DNA from 2 places in the Cupriavidus sp. genome. Region 1 is predicted to be linked to the other one. Evidence: predicted binding sites of a transcription regulator. Region 1 holds the regulator's gene; the other holds the start of a gene.
The links. The regulator sigma-54, encoded in region 1, starts transcription at its own class of promoters, with help from an activator protein. The targets are predictions, from matches to a motif close to TGGCANGNAANCTGCTTT.
Positions count from the first base shown of each region.

Region 2: the regulator sigma-54 is predicted to act here: its motif matches at 3,069-3,086, upstream of urtA (urea ABC transporter substrate-binding protein).

Region 1 covers NZ_DBHKYV010000001.1:274,903-283,135, forward strand. Annotated here, with positions in the region: gene lptA (lipopolysaccharide transport periplasmic protein LptA) at 1-406, shown strand, start outside; gene lptB (LPS export ABC transporter ATP-binding protein) at 432-1,232, shown strand; gene ACO550_RS01260 (RNA polymerase factor sigma-54) at 1,377-2,858, shown strand; gene hpf (ribosome hibernation-promoting factor, HPF/YfiA family) at 2,909-3,262, shown strand; gene ACO550_RS01270 (PTS sugar transporter subunit IIA) at 3,740-4,195, shown strand; gene hprK (HPr(Ser) kinase/phosphatase) at 4,260-5,231, shown strand; gene ACO550_RS01280 (PsiF family protein) at 5,505-5,834, shown strand; gene rapZ (RNase adapter RapZ) at 5,953-6,840, shown strand; gene ACO550_RS01290 (LON peptidase substrate-binding domain-containing protein) at 6,899-7,552, shown strand; gene mutY (A/G-specific adenine glycosylase) at 7,566-8,233, opposite strand, start outside.
Region 2 covers NZ_DBHKYV010000006.1:169,439-177,671, forward strand. Annotated here, with positions in the region: gene cyoB (cytochrome o ubiquinol oxidase subunit I) at 1-1,828, shown strand, start outside; gene cyoC (cytochrome o ubiquinol oxidase subunit III) at 1,834-2,478, shown strand; gene cyoD (cytochrome o ubiquinol oxidase subunit IV) at 2,479-2,829, shown strand; gene urtA (urea ABC transporter substrate-binding protein) at 3,150-4,409, shown strand; gene urtB (urea ABC transporter permease subunit UrtB) at 4,518-6,152, shown strand; gene urtC (urea ABC transporter permease subunit UrtC) at 6,154-7,392, shown strand; gene urtD (urea ABC transporter ATP-binding protein UrtD) at 7,389-8,233, shown strand, end outside.

The sequences.
Region 1 (8,233 bases):
GCGCACCGACCCCGAGGGCTACCAGTACGCCATCGCCACGGCCAAGCCGGGCCGCCAGGCCTATATCCGCCAGAAGCGCGACGGCGTGGATGAATACATCGACGGCTGGGGCGACCGTATCGAATACGACGGGAAGTCCGAGATCAACAAGCTGATTGGCCACGCCCGTGCGGCGCGCGTCTCCGGCGTCGGTGCAAAGATCATCGACGAGATCCGCGGTGCCTTGATCACCTACGACAGCCGCAACGAGTTCTACACGGCCACCGGCGGCGACAGCAACACCACGGGGGGCAACTCGTCCGGCCGCGTGCGCGCCGTGCTGTCGCCGCGCGCCGATGCCAGCGCACCAGCCGCCGCAGGCGCGCCGCTGGACCTCAAGCCATCCACCACGCCCGCCAAGCCCTGAACGCCTTACTCCCAGCCAGTCCCCGATGAACGATTCCGCCACGCTCGCAGCCTCCGCCTCGTCCCCCGCGTCCGCCGTCCGCGCCGACAGCAGCACGCTGGTCGTGCGACACCTGAAGAAGCGCTACGGCACCCGCACGGTGGTCAAGGATGTGTCGCTCGACGTGAAGAGCGGCGAGGTGGTGGGCCTGCTGGGTCCGAACGGCGCCGGCAAGACCACCTCGTTCTACATGATCGTGGGCCTGGTGGCGCTCGACGAAGGCGATATCGTGCTCGACGACCAGCACATCAGCGGGCTGGCCATTCATGAACGCGCCCGCATGGGGCTGTCGTACCTGCCGCAGGAAGCTTCGGTATTCCGCAAGCTCAATGTCGAAGAGAACATCCGCGCGGTGCTGGAACTGCAGGTGGAAAAAGGCAAGTCGTTGCCAAAGGCCGAGATCGATCGCCGGCTCGACTCCCTGCTCGACGACCTGCAGATCGCCCACTTGCGCAACAACCCGGCACTGTCGCTGTCCGGAGGCGAGCGCCGCCGCGTGGAAATTGCGCGCGCGCTGGCCTCGTCGCCGCGTTTTATCCTGCTGGACGAACCGTTCGCCGGCGTGGACCCGATTGCGGTGGGTGAAATCCAGCGCATCGTCAGTTTCCTGAAGGCACGCAATATCGGCGTGCTGATCACCGACCACAACGTGCGCGAGACGCTGGGCATCTGCGACCACGCCTACATCATCAGCGAAGGCACCGTGCTGGCTGCCGGCCAGCCCGAGGAAATCATCGCCAACGAATCCGTGCGACGCGTCTACCTGGGCGAGAATTTCCGCATGTAACGCCTGATGGCGATGTCCTACGGGACATGCGCCGAACCGTGCGATTCGTCAACTAGCCGTTGTCGATCACGGCGTCACAGCGATAGCTGATTGCGATAGCAATTTCCGTTCCAACAACGGAAAGATGCGCATAGAATAGGTCGCATGAAACCATCGCTTCAGCTCCGACTTTCCCAGCATCTGGCCCTGACGCCGCAACTGCAGCAATCGATCCGGTTGTTGCAGCTCTCCACGCTGGAGTTGCAGCAGGAAGTGGAGCAGGCGCTGACGGAAAACCCGCTGCTCGAACGCGAGAACGACTGGATCGAGAGCCCGCTGCGCGTGGCGGCGGACGGTTCGGTGAACCTGCAGACCGCGCCGGCCCCGGCGCCCGCCGAACCGCAGTCCAATGGCGAGGATCGTGCCGAAGGCGCCGCCGGCGGCGACGAGGACAGCTTTGGCGATTCCGGCACCGAGGACTATGGCAACGACTGGAGCCTCGACGATTTCGCGCGCCGCCCGCAAGGCGACGAGGACGAGAAGACGCCGATGCAGTTGCGCGATGCCGATCCCACGCTGCGCGAGTTCCTGATGGAGCAGCTCACGCCGCTGAAGATTTCCACGCGCGACAAGGGCCTGGCGATCTTCCTGATCGAATCGCTCGACGACGACGGATACCTCGGGGCGTCACTCGAGGAAATCTGCACGGAACTCCCGGAAGAACTCGAGTTCGAAGTCGATGAAGTGCAGGCGATCCTGACGCTGCTGCAGAGCTTTGATCCGCCCGGCGTGGGCGCACGCAATGCCGCGGAATGCCTGAGCCTGCAACTGCGACGACTCAAGCATCCGCAGCGCGAACTGGCATTGTCGATCGTCAATCATCATCTGGAACTGCTTGCCGTGCGCGATTACACGCGGCTCAAGAAAGCGCTTCAGGTTGACGAAATAGCATTAAAGGCGGCGCATGATCTGATCCGCTCGCTGGCACCGTATCCAGGACATGCGTATAGCCGTCCGGAAGCAGATTTCGTGGTGCCGGATGTGTTCGTGCGCAAGAGCGGTAGCGGCTGGATTGCGCAACTCAATCCGGACGTGATGCCACGCCTGCGCATCAACGACATGTACGCGCAGATTTTGCGCGGTGCAAAAGGAGAAGCGGGTGCCGCAGGACTGCAGCAGAAGCTGCAGGAAGCGCGGTGGCTCATCAAGAACATTCAGCAGCGTTTCGACACGATCCTGCGTGTGGCGCAGGCAATTGTCGAACGTCAGAAGAACTTTTTTTCGCACGGGGAAATAGCAATGCGCCCCTTGGTTTTGCGGGAAATAGCCGATACACTCGGTTTACATGAGTCGACCATTTCCCGGGTGACCACGAACAAATACATGGCCACGCCAATGGGTACTTTCGAACTGAAGTACTTCTTTGGTAGCCACGTCTCCACGGAGACGGGCGGCGCGGCCTCATCCACGGCGATCCGCGCGCTGATCAAGCAACTGATAGGAGCCGAAGACCCCAGGAATCCCCTTTCCGACAGCCGCATCGCCGAATTGCTGGGCGAACAGGGCTTTGTGGTCGCACGCCGCACGGTGGCCAAATACCGCGAAGCGCTGAAAATCCCCGCAGTCAATCTCCGCAAGTCTTTGTAGCCGAGCCGCAACCGCCTGCCTGGTGCGGCTCTTTCAGAAGGAGAAGCGCTATGAACTTCAAGATCAGTGGACACCACCTCGACATCACGCCGCCGCTGCGTGAGTATGTGGAAACGAAACTGGAGAGGATTGTCAGGCATTTCGATCAGGTCATTGGCGTGAGCGTGCTGCTATCTGTCGACAACCACAAGGAAAAGGACCGGCGTCAGTACGCGGAAATCAATCTGCATCTCAAGGGCAAGGACATCTTCGTCGAAGCGCATCATGAAGACCTGTATGCGGCGATCGACTCTCTGGTCGACAAGCTCGACCGGCAAGTGATCCGCTACAAGGACCGCGTGCAAGGGCACGACCGGGAAGCGGTCAAGTATCAGATGGCCGCTGAGCAGCTACAGCAACAATAAGGCGGCAACCCATTGAAGGTTGCTCCCTGAGAGGATCGATAAGAAGAGATAAAGCCGCGCATTTGCGCGGCTTTTTTGATGCTCCGGTGCCGGGCAGCCACCACGCGGCTCGTTACCTTGACGCCACGCTCGCCGCGATTAGATTTGGCCGGGGGTGTTCGCAAGGCGCGCCGCTCGGTGTATGCTGCGCCATACAAAACCACAGGCAGAACGGTCCCGATGTACCGGCCTGGCATACCGTGCGGCAAACGACCGTACGATGCCGGCGGCGACTCCGGGTGGGCACACCGGTCGGCAAGTTCGCGGCACCACCCGCGGCGCCGGCGCTGCAATGCACAAGTGCATGGCAGCCCTGCTCTATAATGGCCGGACGCTCCAATGCGGGCGTCTTCATAGCACTCAATATCCTGTTTGCCCCAACTCGGCGGGCTGGTCCATGCGCGCCGGCTTGCCACTCAGACTTCTCGTGCATCGCCCATGAATCGTTTGGCCAAACTGCTGCCACCCGGCAACATCCACCTCGACGTCACCGTCACCAGCAAGAAGCGGGTCTTCGAGCAAGCCGGGCTCCTGTTCGAGAACAACCATGGCGTGGCCCGAGCCATCGTCACGGACAACCTTTTCGCACGCGAATCGCTTGGCTCGACCGGCCTCGGTGCTGGCGTGGCCATTCCGCACGGCCGCATCAAGGGCCTCAAGCAGCCTTTGGCCGGCTTCATGCGCCTGGCGGAACCGATTCCTTTCGAATCGCCCGACGGCAAGCCGGTCTCGCTGTTGATCTTCCTGCTGGTGCCGGAACAGGCAACGCAGCAGCATCTGGAAATTCTTTCGGAAATTGCCCAGTTGCTGTCGGACCGGGAAATGCGCGAAGGCCTGGCCACGCTGCCCACGCCCGAGGCTGTCCACCAGTTGCTTACCGAATGGCACCCATGATGTGCAGGCTGGCCGCGCAGGCCGCCTGAAGCCATCCCCGCCCCATCCCAGAAAGTCATCCCGCATGGAACTCACCGGCGTCACCTCGCAGTCGATCTTCGACGACAACGCAGCCGACATCAAACTGTCGTGGGTCGCAGGTCTGGAAGGGGCCGATCGTGCCTTCGATGTGGAATTCGCACGCGAAGCCACCTCGGCCGCGGATCTGGTCGGCCACTTGAACCTGATCCACCCGAACCGGATCCAGGTGCTGGGCAAGCCCGAAATCCTTTACTACCAGCGACTCGACGACGAACCGCGCAAGCGGCAGATGGGCGAACTGATCCTGCTCGAGCCGCCGTTTTTGGTAGTGGCCGACGGCATGGAACCGCCGCCCGACCTGGAACTGCGCTGCACGCGGTCCTCAACGCCGCTGTTCACCACCCCGGTGTCCTCCGCGGCTGTGATCGACCACCTGCGCCTGTACCTGTCGCGCATCTCGGCACCGCGCGTGACCATGCATGGGGTGTTCCTGGACATCCTCGGGATGGGCGTGCTGATCATGGGCGAATCGGGCCTGGGCAAGAGCGAACTGGGCCTGGAACTGATTTCGCGCGGCCATGGCCTGGTGGCCGACGACGCCGTGGATTTCGTGCGCCTGGGCCCCGATTTCATCGAAGGCCGCTGCCCGCCGCTGCTGCAGAACCTGCTTGAGGTGCGTGGCCTTGGCTTGCTCGACATCAAGACCATCTTCGGTGAAACCGCGGTGCGCCGAAAGATGAAGCTCAAGCTCGTGGTGCAGCTGGTACGTCGCAATGACGGCGAATTCGAGCGCTTGCCGCTCGACTCGCAATACCTCGACGTGCTCGGCCTGCCGATCCACATGGTCAAGATCCAGGTGGCGGCTGGCCGAAACCTTGCCGTGCTGGTGGAAGCCGCCGTGCGCAATACGATCCTGCGCCTGCGCGGTATCGACACGCTGCGTGACTTCATGGACCGCCAGCGAGCCGCCATGCAGGCCGATGTGGTGTCGCGCGGCCAGGGACGACTGCTTTAAGCACCCGTATCGCCGGTCCGCACGCCGGTCCGCAAGCCGCCCCGCCTGCCGCACCAACGCCCGCCCGGCCAGGACGGGCGTTTTTCATTGGCGCGTCTCAATCGCGGTTTTCAATTGCTTACAAGCCCCAGCATGCGTCGCGTCAACGGCCTATGGCCGCTTACCGTTTTGTGCTGTAATGGGCATCGAGCCCAGTGCGGTACCGCCAGCCAGCTTGCAGCATCCAGACAATGGCGCGCGGCCACGATGTTTTTCCACAGCCAGGAGAGAAGCATGAAAAAACTGATCGCGATGTGTGTGCTGGTGACCCCGTTGTTTGCCACGGGCGCGTTTGCCCAGGGTGCTTCGGCCCCGGCTCCCGCTGCGGGCAAGACCGCCCAGCAGGAAAAGATGTCGGCCTGCAGCAAGCAGAACAAGGGCAAGAAGGGTGACGACTACAAGAAGTCCATGAGCGACTGCCTGTCGGGCACCGCGCCGGCCGCCGCCGAACCGAAGACCCAGCAGGACAAGATGTCCGCCTGCAGCAAGCAGAACAAGGGCAAGAAGGGCGACGACTACAAGAAATCCATGAGCGACTGCCTGTCGGCCAAACCGGCCGCCTGATCGCACCGGGACAACAAGGTTTCCCCCCAATGAATGGCGAATCGCATGCGATTCGCCATTTTTGTTTGCAACAGGCTGTCATGACGCGGCCACCTTGCGGTGCTATCCTTGCGTCGCTATGCGGATCATTCTTATCACCGGAATTTCCGGCTCCGGCAAGTCGGTCGCCCTGAACGTCCTGGAAGATGCAGGCTACTACTGCGTCGACAACCTGCCAGCCCAGTTCATTCCCGAGCTTGCCACCTACCTGGCCGACCAGGGCTATTCGCATCTTGGCGTGGCCACCGACATTCGCAGCCGCGAATCGCTGGCCCGACTGCCCGATACCGTGCGCGAGCTGTCGGCCAAGCATCACGTCCAGGTGCTGTTCCTGACCGCGAACACCGACGCGCTGGTGCAGCGCTATTCCGAGACACGCCGCCGCCACCCGCTATCGACACGGGTGGAATCGGGCACCGGATCGGATGCCCCGGACGATACCTCGCTGATCGAGGCCATCGAGATGGAACGCGAGCTGCTCAGTCCGCTGGCCGAATCCGCGCACCGTATCGATACCAGCAATGTCCGCACCAACACGCTGCGCAGTTGGATCAAGGAACTGATCCGCAGCGGCCCCGACAACGAATCCCAGCCGCTGACGCTGCTGTTCGAATCGTTTGGTTTCAAGCACGGCGTGCCCAGCGACGCGGACCTCGTGTTCGACGTGCGCTCGCTGCCCAATCCGTATTACGACCTGGCATTGCGTCCGCTCACGGGACGCGACGCCCCGGTCATCGACTTCCTGCAGAGCCAGCCCATGGTGCTGGCCATGGCCGAGGACATCCGCGCCTACGTCGAGAAGTGGCTACCGAGTTTCATTGCCGACAATCGCAGCTACCTGACGGTGGCCATCGGCTGCACCGGTGGGCAGCATCGCTCGGTCTTCATCGCGGAAAGACTCGCCAACTATTTCCGGGCCCATGGTAATGTGCTGGTCAGACACCGCGAAATGGCCGCTGCCGGCTGACACGCGGGCTTGAGGGGTGGCGCGCTGGCGCCGTCCCGCTACTGGAGCGGCCATTCGCATGTCGATACTTTCCGCCGACACCGCACCCACCTCGCCCACCCTGGATGCGCTGCCGCTGTTCCCGCTGAACACGGTCCTCTTTCCCGACGGCCGCCTGCCACTGCGCATCTTCGAGAAACGCTACGTCGACATGGTGCGCAACTGCATGCGCGACACCACGCCATTCGGCGTCTGCCTGATCGCCAGTGGCGAAGAGGTGGCACGCCCTGGCCACACAACGGAGCCCGAGGAAATCGGCTGCCTGGCGGAAATCGTCGATTGCAATATGGAGCAGCTCGGCGTGCTGCTGATCGAGACGCGCGGCCGCCAGCGCTTTCGGGTGCTATCGCGTACCACGCGGGACGACGGCCTGCTGGTGGCCGAGGCGGAATTGCTGCCCGACGATGTCATCGACTGCAAGCTTGAACTGCTGGGCGAATGCCTGGCCGCGTTGCGCCGGATCGTATCGTCATTGCACGCCGAACAGCCCGACAAGTCGCGGCTGCCCTTTGCCGAGCCCTATCTCTGGGATGATCCCACCTGGGTCGCCAATCGCCTGTGCGAGTTGCTGCCCGTGCCGCTCAAGGCCAAGCAAATGCTGATGGCACTGCCCGATGCAGGCATGCGCATCGAGATCGTGCACCGCTATATGCGGCAACACCACATCGTTTGATCGCCATGCGCGATCAGAACAGCCCGATCCTGGCCTGATCCTCGAGCAGGCGCCGCACAGGCGCGGGCGTGCCGAGCGCATCGAGATCGTCGAGCGACAACCAGCGGGTGTCACCATTGACGCGCGGCGTGGCAGCGTCGAGATCGATGCGGATTGCACGAATCAGCAGCCGGAAATGCGTGAAGACGTGCGTCAGCTCGCCGGCAAGGTATGCGCGCGCGGGCTGGCCGAACTGACGCGCAACCTCCATCGCGGCATCCTCGGCGGCTTCGGCATCGAAGGGCACGGCATCGTCCACCATCTCGGGCAGGCTCCAGAGGCCGCCCCAGATGCCGCTGGCAGGTCGCAGGCCCACCAGCACATCGCGCCGATGCCGCATGATCAGCATCACGGTACTGCGTTCGGGAATGGCCGCGCGCGGCTTCGGCGTTGGCAGTATTGCCGTGAGGTTGTCGCGGCGTGCCACGCAATCGGACGATAGCGGACACGTGTCGGCATTGCCCAGGCATGCAGGCTTGCCGCGCGAACAGACTGTCGCGCCGAGATCCATCAAACCCTGTGTATAGGCCACCATGTTCTCAGCCTGGCCCGCGCCGGCCGGCGGCAACGCGTGCGCGGCCAGCGCCCACATGCGCGTCTCGATGGCACGCTCGCCAGGATAACCATGGATGCCGAACACAC
Region 2 (8,233 bases), on a different contig from region 1:
TACCTCGGTCGACCACAAGCGCATCGGCATCATGTACTCGCTGGTGGCGCTGATCATGCTGCTGCGCGGCTTTGCCGACGCGATCATGATGCGTACCCAACTGGCGGTGGCCACCAATGGCGCCACCGGTTTCCTGCCGCCCGAGCACTATGACCAGGTGTTCACGGCCCACGGCGTGATCATGATCTTCTTCGTGGCCATGCCGCTGATGACGGGCCTGATGAACCTCGTGGTGCCGCTGCAGATCGGCGCGCGCGACGTGGCGTTCCCGTTCCTGAACACGCTGAGCTTCTGGCTGTTCGTGGCCGGCGCGCTGCTGGTGAACGTGTCGCTGGGCGTTGGTGAATTCGCGCGTACCGGCTGGCTGGCCTACCCGCCGCTGTCGGGCCTGGACTACAGCCCTGGCGTGGGGGTGGACTACTACCTCTGGTCGTTGCAGATCTCAGGGCTGGGCACGTTGCTGACCGGCGTGAACTTCCTGGTGACGATCCTGAAGATGCGCGCCCCGGGCATGACGCTGATGCGCATGCCGGTGTTCACCTGGACCGTGCTGTGCACCAACGTGCTGATCGTGGCCGCCTTCCCGGTGCTGACGGTGTCGCTGGCACTGCTGGGCCTGGACCGCTACTTCGACATGCACTTCTTCACGAACGATGGCGGCGGTAACGCCATGATGTACGTGAACCTGATCTGGATCTGGGGCCACCCCGAGGTCTACATCCTGGTGCTGCCGGCATTCGGCATCTTCTCGGAAATCATTGCCACGTTCTCGGGCAAGAAGCTGTTCGGCTACAAGTCGATGGTGTACGCGACCAGCGCGATCATGGTGCTGTCGTTCATCGTGTGGCTGCACCACTTCTTCACGATGGGCTCCGGCGCCAACGTGAATGCGTTCTTCGGCATCACGACGATGATCATCTCGATCCCGACCGGCGTGAAGATCTTCAACTGGCTGTTCACGATGTACCGTGGCCGCGTGCAATTCACGTCGCCGGTGCTGTGGACGCTGGGCTTCATGATCACGTTCGTGATCGGTGGCATGACCGGCGTGCTGATGGCCGTGCCGGCTGCCGACTTCGTGCTGCACAACAGCCTGTTCCTGATCGCCCACTTCCACAACGTGATCATCGGCGGTGTGCTGTTCGGCTACCTGGCCGGCATCACCTACTGGTGGCCGAAGGCGTTCGGCTTCAAGCTGAACGAACGCCTGGGCAAGTGCGCGTTCTGGTGCTGGATCGTCGGTTTCTACTTCGCGTTCATGCCGCTGTACGTGCTGGGCCTGATGGGCATGACCCGTCGCCTGAACCACACCAACAACCCGGAATGGACGCCCTGGCTGCATCTGGCCGTGGTGGGCGTGGTGTTCGTGGCGCTGGGCATCTTCTTCCAGGTGCTGCAGATCGTGGTGTCGATCCGCGACCGCAAGAAGCTGGCCGACGTGACTGGCGACCCGTGGGGTGGCCGTACGCTGGAATGGGCCACTTCGTCGCCGCCGCCGTTCTACAACTTCGCGCACACCCCGGTGGTGCGTGACCTGGACGCGTTCACCGACATGAAGGCGCGTGGCGAGACCATGCGCACCGACGGCTTCGAGCAGATCCATATGCCGAAGAACACGGCTGCCGGCTTCTACATGGGTGCCTGGAGCCTGGCGCTGGGCTTCGCGCTGGTCTGGCACATCTGGTGGCTTGCCGCCGTGGGCCTGGTGGGCATGGTGGTGGCGTTCATCCGCCGCGCCAACGATGACCACATCGACTACTACGTGCCGGCCTCCGAGGTCGAGCAAATCGAAACGCGCTATCAGCAGCGCATTGCTGCCCAGGGCTGATAACCATGTCGACAGAAGTTCTTGACCGCTTTGGGGCGCAAGCCCCCGCGCATGCGCACTCGCACGACGAGGCGCACGACCACGCCCATCACGACACCAGCGAGAACACGATCTTCGGGTTCTGGCTGTACCTGATGAGCGACTGCATCCTGTTCGCGTGCCTGTTCGCCGCGTTCGCCGTCCTGCGCGGCGAAGTGGCGGGTGGCCCGTCGGGCAAGGAGCTGTTCGAGCTCAACTACGTGCTCGTGGAAACCGCCATCCTGCTGTTCTCGTCGATCACCTATGGCTTTGCCATGGTGTCGCTGCAGAACCAGCAGAAGGGCCGCGTGATGTTCTGGCTGTTCGTGACGTTCCTGCTTGGCGCCGGCTTCATGGCGATGGAAATCAACGAATTCGCGCACCTGATCCATGAAGGCGCCGGCCCAAGCCGCAGCGCGTTCCTGTCGTCGTTCTTCACGCTAGTGGGTACTCACGGCCTGCACGTGGCGAGCGGCATGGTGTGGATGCTGGTGCTGATGTACCAGCTGTCGAAGAAGGGCCTGACCCCGGCCGTGTCCAAGCGCCTGAACTGCCTCAGCCTGTTCTGGCACTTTCTGGACGTGGTCTGGATTGGTGTGTTCACCGTCGTCTACCTGATGGGAGCAATGTAAATGGCACAGCAACACGCTACGACCGCCCACGGCGCGTCGCATGGCCACAGCAGCGTCAAGTCGTATGTGATCGGCTTCGTGCTGGCAGTGATCCTGACCGTGATCCCGTTCAAGATCGTGATGGACGGCTCGATCGATCGTGCCACCACGCTCTGGATCATCCTCGGCATGGCCGTGGTCCAGATCATCGTGCACCTGAAGTACTTCCTGCACCTGGACGGTACCGACGGCCAGCGCTGGAACGTGATGGCGCTGCTGTTCACGGTATTGATCCTGTTCATCGTGCTGGCCGGTTCGCTCTGGATCATGCACAACATGAACGCCAACATGATGCCGTGGATGTCGAAGTAAGCTTCCTCGCATGCTGTTGAAGAACGGGACCCCCAGGGGTCCCGTTTTTTTTTGCTTGCCGGACAAGTGGCATTCGAACGGTGCGCACGGCACCGATCGCACCCCGGCATGCACCGCTTCGTTGCCATGCACGCTGCCGGTGCACAGCCGCCTTCATCGGGCTTCACCAGCCTGGCACCGACATGGTGCGTCGCATTCTTCCCTTCGCCGATTTGTCACGTCGCCGTTGCCCCCAGCCATGGCACGCTAGTTGCAGAAGCATCACCCGGGGTGCGTAGTCCCTAATCACACACGACAAACTGGACGAACTGGGAGCTGCAATGAAACGACGTGACATGCTGAAGCTGTCGGCGGTAGCCGCCGCGGCGATGATCGGTACCAGCCCGCTGATGGCGCAAACCAAGGAACCGATCAAGATCGGCATCCTGCACTCGCTGTCGGGCACGATGGCCATCTCCGAGACGTCGCTCAAGGACGTGGCGCTGATGACGATCGACGAGATCAACAAGAGCGGTGGCGTGCTGGGCCGCAAGCTCGAGCCCGTGGTGGTGGACCCCGCGTCGAACTGGCCGCTGTTCGCCGAAAAGGCCCGTCAGCTGATCACCAAGGACAAGGTTGCCGTGACGTTCGGTTGCTGGACATCGGTGTCGCGCAAGTCGGTGCTCCCGGTCTATGAAGAGACCAACGCGCTGCTGTTCTACCCGGTGCAGTACGAAGGCGAGGAAATGTCGAAGAACGTGTTCTACACGGGCGCGGCACCGAACCAGCAGGCGATCCCGGCCGTGGAATACCTGATGAGCAAGGAAGGCGGCGGTGCCAAGCGCTTCTTCCTGCTGGGTACCGACTACGTCTATCCGCGTACCACCAACAAGATCCTGCGCGCGTTCCTGAAGAGCAAGGGCGTTGCCGACAAGGATATCGAAGAGGTCTACACCCCGTTCGGCCATAGCGACTACCAGACCATCGTCGCCAACATCAAGAAGTTCTCGCAGGGCGGCAAGACGGCCGTGATCTCGACCATCAACGGCGATTCGAACGTGCCGTTCTACAAGGAACTGGGCAACGCCGGGCTGAAGGCCAAGGACGTGCCGGTGGTGGCGTTCTCGGTGGGTGAAGAGGAACTGCGCGGCATCGACACCAAGCCGCTGGTGGGCCATCTGGCCGCATGGAACTACTTCATGTCGGTCAAGAATCCTGAGAACGATGCGTTCAAGAAGCAATGGGCGGCTTGGGTCAAGGCCAACAACCTGCCCGGCGGCGACAAGCGCGTGACCAACGATCCGATGGAAGCCACCTACGTCGGCATCCATATGTGGGCCCAGGCCGTGAAGAAGGCCGGTACGACCGATGTGGACAAGGTCCGCGCGGCCATGTACGGCCAGACCTTCAAGTCGCCGGACGGCTTCACCCTGACGATGGGCGACAACCATCACCTCTACAAGCCGGTGATGATCGGCGAAGTCAAGGGTGACGGCCAGTTCAACGTGGTCTGGAAGACGCCGAAGCCGATCCGTGCACAACCGTGGAGCCCGTTCATCGCGGGTAACGAAGGCAAGGCCGACAAGGTCGGCGGCAACTAAGCCAGCCGATAGCCTTGGCTATGCAACCCCTCTCCCGCACAGCGGGAGAGGGGAGCAACCCAGAGACGAACACAAGACGCGAATCATCGCGCCACACCAGGCTCCTGAATGCACCGATCCATCCCGTCATGGCTGCGCGCCATGCTTGCCGCGCTGCTGTTGGCCGCGGCCCCGCTGTGGGCGGCTACGCCACTGACGCAGGCGGACCTGAAGCCGCTGGCCGAAGACGATTTCGACGCCAAGACCGCCGCATTGGCCAAGGTCACGCAGGCGCCCGCCGAACAGGCCGGCCCGATCCTGAAGGCGCTGCAGGACGATGCGCTGCAATACGCGCCCTCGGTCGGCATGGTGCGCCAGGACGGCGACAAGACCTTCGATGCGATCACGGGCCAGCCTGTGACGGTGAAGGCCGGCGAACTCGAATCCCTGACATTGAATAACAGCCTGCGGGCCGTCGTCGACAGTGCCGCGAGCAGCCTGCTGCTGCAGTCGCCGGACATCGCGGTACGCACGCAGGCCATCAACACGCTGTTCGAACAGCCCGAAAGCGCCTCGCGCGATGCCGTCGAAGCGGCGCGCAAGGCCGAAGCCGATGCGGGCCTGCGCATGCGCCTGGACGTGATCTGGGCCAATACGGTGCTGGCACAGGGTACCGATGCCACGCGCGACGCGCGCCTGGAAGCCATTGGCATCCTGGGCAAGGACAGCAATCCGCAATCGCGCCAGAAGCTGATGCCGCTGGTGGAGAAGGACGATGCCGGCAAGTACCGCGAAGCCGACGAAGGCGTGCGCGTGGCCGCGCAAAAGGCAATCGACCAGTTGCGTAGCGACCAGCGTCGCGCCGATCTGCTCGGCAACCTGTTTGCCGGCCTGAGCCTGGGCAGCGTGCTGCTGCTGGCCGCGCTGGGCCTGGCCATTACCTACGGACTGATCGGCGTCATCAATATGGCGCACGGCGAGTTCCTGATGATCGGGGCCTATGCCACCTACGTGGTCCAGACGCTGTTCCGCGCTTATGCACCGAACGCGTTCGACTGGTATCTCGTGGCGGCGCTGCCGGCGTCGTTCCTGGCCGCGGGCGTGGTCGGATTCGCGCTCGAACGGATCGTGCTGCGCCATCTCTATGGCCGTCCGCTCGAAACGCTGCTGGCTACGTTCGGTGTCAGCCTGCTGCTGATGCAGGCCGTGCGCACGATCTTCGGTGCACAGAACGTGGAGGTGGCCAACCCGGTCTGGATGAGCGGTGGCTTCGAGGCCATGGCCGGGCTGGTGATTCCGTATAACCGCGTGGTCATCATCCTGTTTGCACTCGGCGTGGTGGCCGTGGCGTGGGCCGTGCTGAACCGCACGCGCCTGGGCCTGTTCGTGCGCGCCACGACGCAGAACCGCACCATGGCGGCCTGCGTGGGCGTGCGTACGTGGAAGGTGGACAGCTACGCGTTTGCGTTCGGCGCCGGTATTGCCGGGCTGGGCGGCTGCGCGCTGTCGCAGATCGGCAATGTCGGCCCCGACCTGGGGCAGGCATACATCATCGATTCGTTCATGGTCGTGGTGCTGGGCGGGGTGGGCCAACTGGCCGGCACCATCGTCGGCGCGTTCGGCCTGGGCATCATCAACAAGTTCATCGAGCCGTTCTACGGTGCGGTGCTGGCCAAGATCTTTGTCCTGGTGCTGATCGTGCTCTTCATCCAGAAGCGCCCGCAGGGACTTTTCGCGCTCAAGGGGCGCAGCGCGGAGGCCTGACATGAGCAGCTTTCAATCGAAATCCGGCAAGGCGTTCCGCCTCTCGGTGCCTGAGCGCCAGCCATTGTTCTCGGGCCGGGTGTGGACGTTGCTGGTGGCGTTGACCCTGGTCGTGGCGATCGGCGTGCCGATCTGCGCGCTGGTGTTGCCCGAAGGCCATCCACTGTATCTGTCGGCCTACGCGCTGACGCTGATCGGCAAGATCATGTGCTTTGCGCTGGCCGCCATTGCGCTGGACCTCGTGTGGGGCTACTGCGGCATCCTGAGCCTCGGACACGGCCTGTTCTTCGCGCTGGGCGGCTATGCGATGGGCATGTACCTGATGCGCTCGATCGGACGTGAAGGCGTCTACAAGAGCGACCTGCCCGACTTCATGGTGTTCCTGGACTGGAAGGAACTGCCGTGGTTCTGGCATGGCACCGAGCACCTGCCTTACGCGCTGCTGCTGGTGGTGCTGGTGCCGGGCGTGCTGGCCTGGCTGTTCGGGTACTTCGCGTTCCGTTCGCGCATCAAGGGCGTGTACCTGTCGATCATCACGCAGGCCATGACCTATGCGGCGATGCTGCTGTTCTTCCGCAACGAGACCGGTTTCGGCGGCAACAACGGCTTCACCGATTTCAAGCGCATTGCCGGCTTTGCCGTGGCCGCACCGCAAACGCGTACCGCGCTGTTCGTGCTGACGTTCCTGGCGCTGGTGGCCGGCTTCATCGCATGCCGCTACATCGTCACGTCCAAGCTGGGCCGCGTGGTCACGGCCGTGCGCGATGCCGAGATGCGCGTGATGTTCTCGGGCTACAGCCCGCTTGGCTACAAGCTGTTCGTGTGGACCTTCTCGGCCGTGTTGTGCGGCATTGCCGGTGCGCTGTACGTGCCGCAGGTGGGCATCATCAACCCGGGCGAGATGTCGCCGGCCAACTCGATCGAGATGGCGGTGTGGGTAGCGGTGGGCGGACGCGGCACGTTGATTGGCCCGATCATTGGCGCATTCCTGGTCAACGGCGCCAAGACCATGTTCACGGCCTATTTCGCCGAGTACTGGCTGTTCCTGTTGGGCGCGATGTTCGTACTGGTGACGCTGTACCTGCCCGACGGCGTGGTCGGCCTGCTGCGCCGCCTGCGCGGCGTGCGCACCACGGCAGAGAAGATCGAGACCGCGACCGACGAACCGGTGGCAGCAACACCGGCGGCACCGGCAGTAGCGGCACCGGCAGTGGCGCCACAACAACGGAGCGAAGCATGAATGCCGCACTGGAAGCAGGGCAGGCCGAAAGCGGCGATGCCACCGGCCTGGGTCGCATCCTCGAGCCCGGTGTCATCGACACCACGCATGGTCCGATCCTCTACGTGGAGGACCTGACGGTGCAGTTCGACGGTTTCCGTGCGCTGAACAAGCTGTCGCTGTCGATCGATCACGGTGAGCTGCGCTGCGTGATTGGCCCGAATGGCGCCGGCAAGACGACCATGATGGACGTCATCACCGGCAAGACCGGGCCGCGCAATGCCAATGTCACGGGGCGCGTGTTCCTGGGGCAGACCATCGACCTGATGCGCATGACCGAGCCACGCATCGCGCAGACCGGCATTGGCCGCAAGTTCCAGAAGCCGACCGTGTTCGAACAGCATGCGGTGTGGGAAAACCTGGAACTGGCGATGAAGGCCGACAAGCGCTGGTGGTCGTCGTTGCGCGCGCGGCTGACCGGGGAAGGTCATCGCCGCATCGAGGAAACGCTGGCGCTGACCGGGCTCGAGGACGAAGCGTATCGTCCCGCCGGGTTGCTTTCGCACGGCCAGAAGCAGCGGCTGGAAATCGGCATGCTGCTGATGCAGCAACCGCAGCTGCTGTTGCTCGACGAGCCCGTGGCCGGCATGACCGACGAGGAAACCATGCAGCTTGCCGCGCTGCTCAACAGCCTGCGCGGCAGTTGCTCGATGATGGTCGTCGAGCACGACATGGAATTCGTGGCGGCGCTGGCTGGCGATGCGGGCAAGGTCACGGTACTCGCTGAAGGTAGCCTGCTGGCCGAGGGCACGCTCGATGCCGTCAAGCGCGATGAACGCGTGATCGAATCCTACCTGGGAAG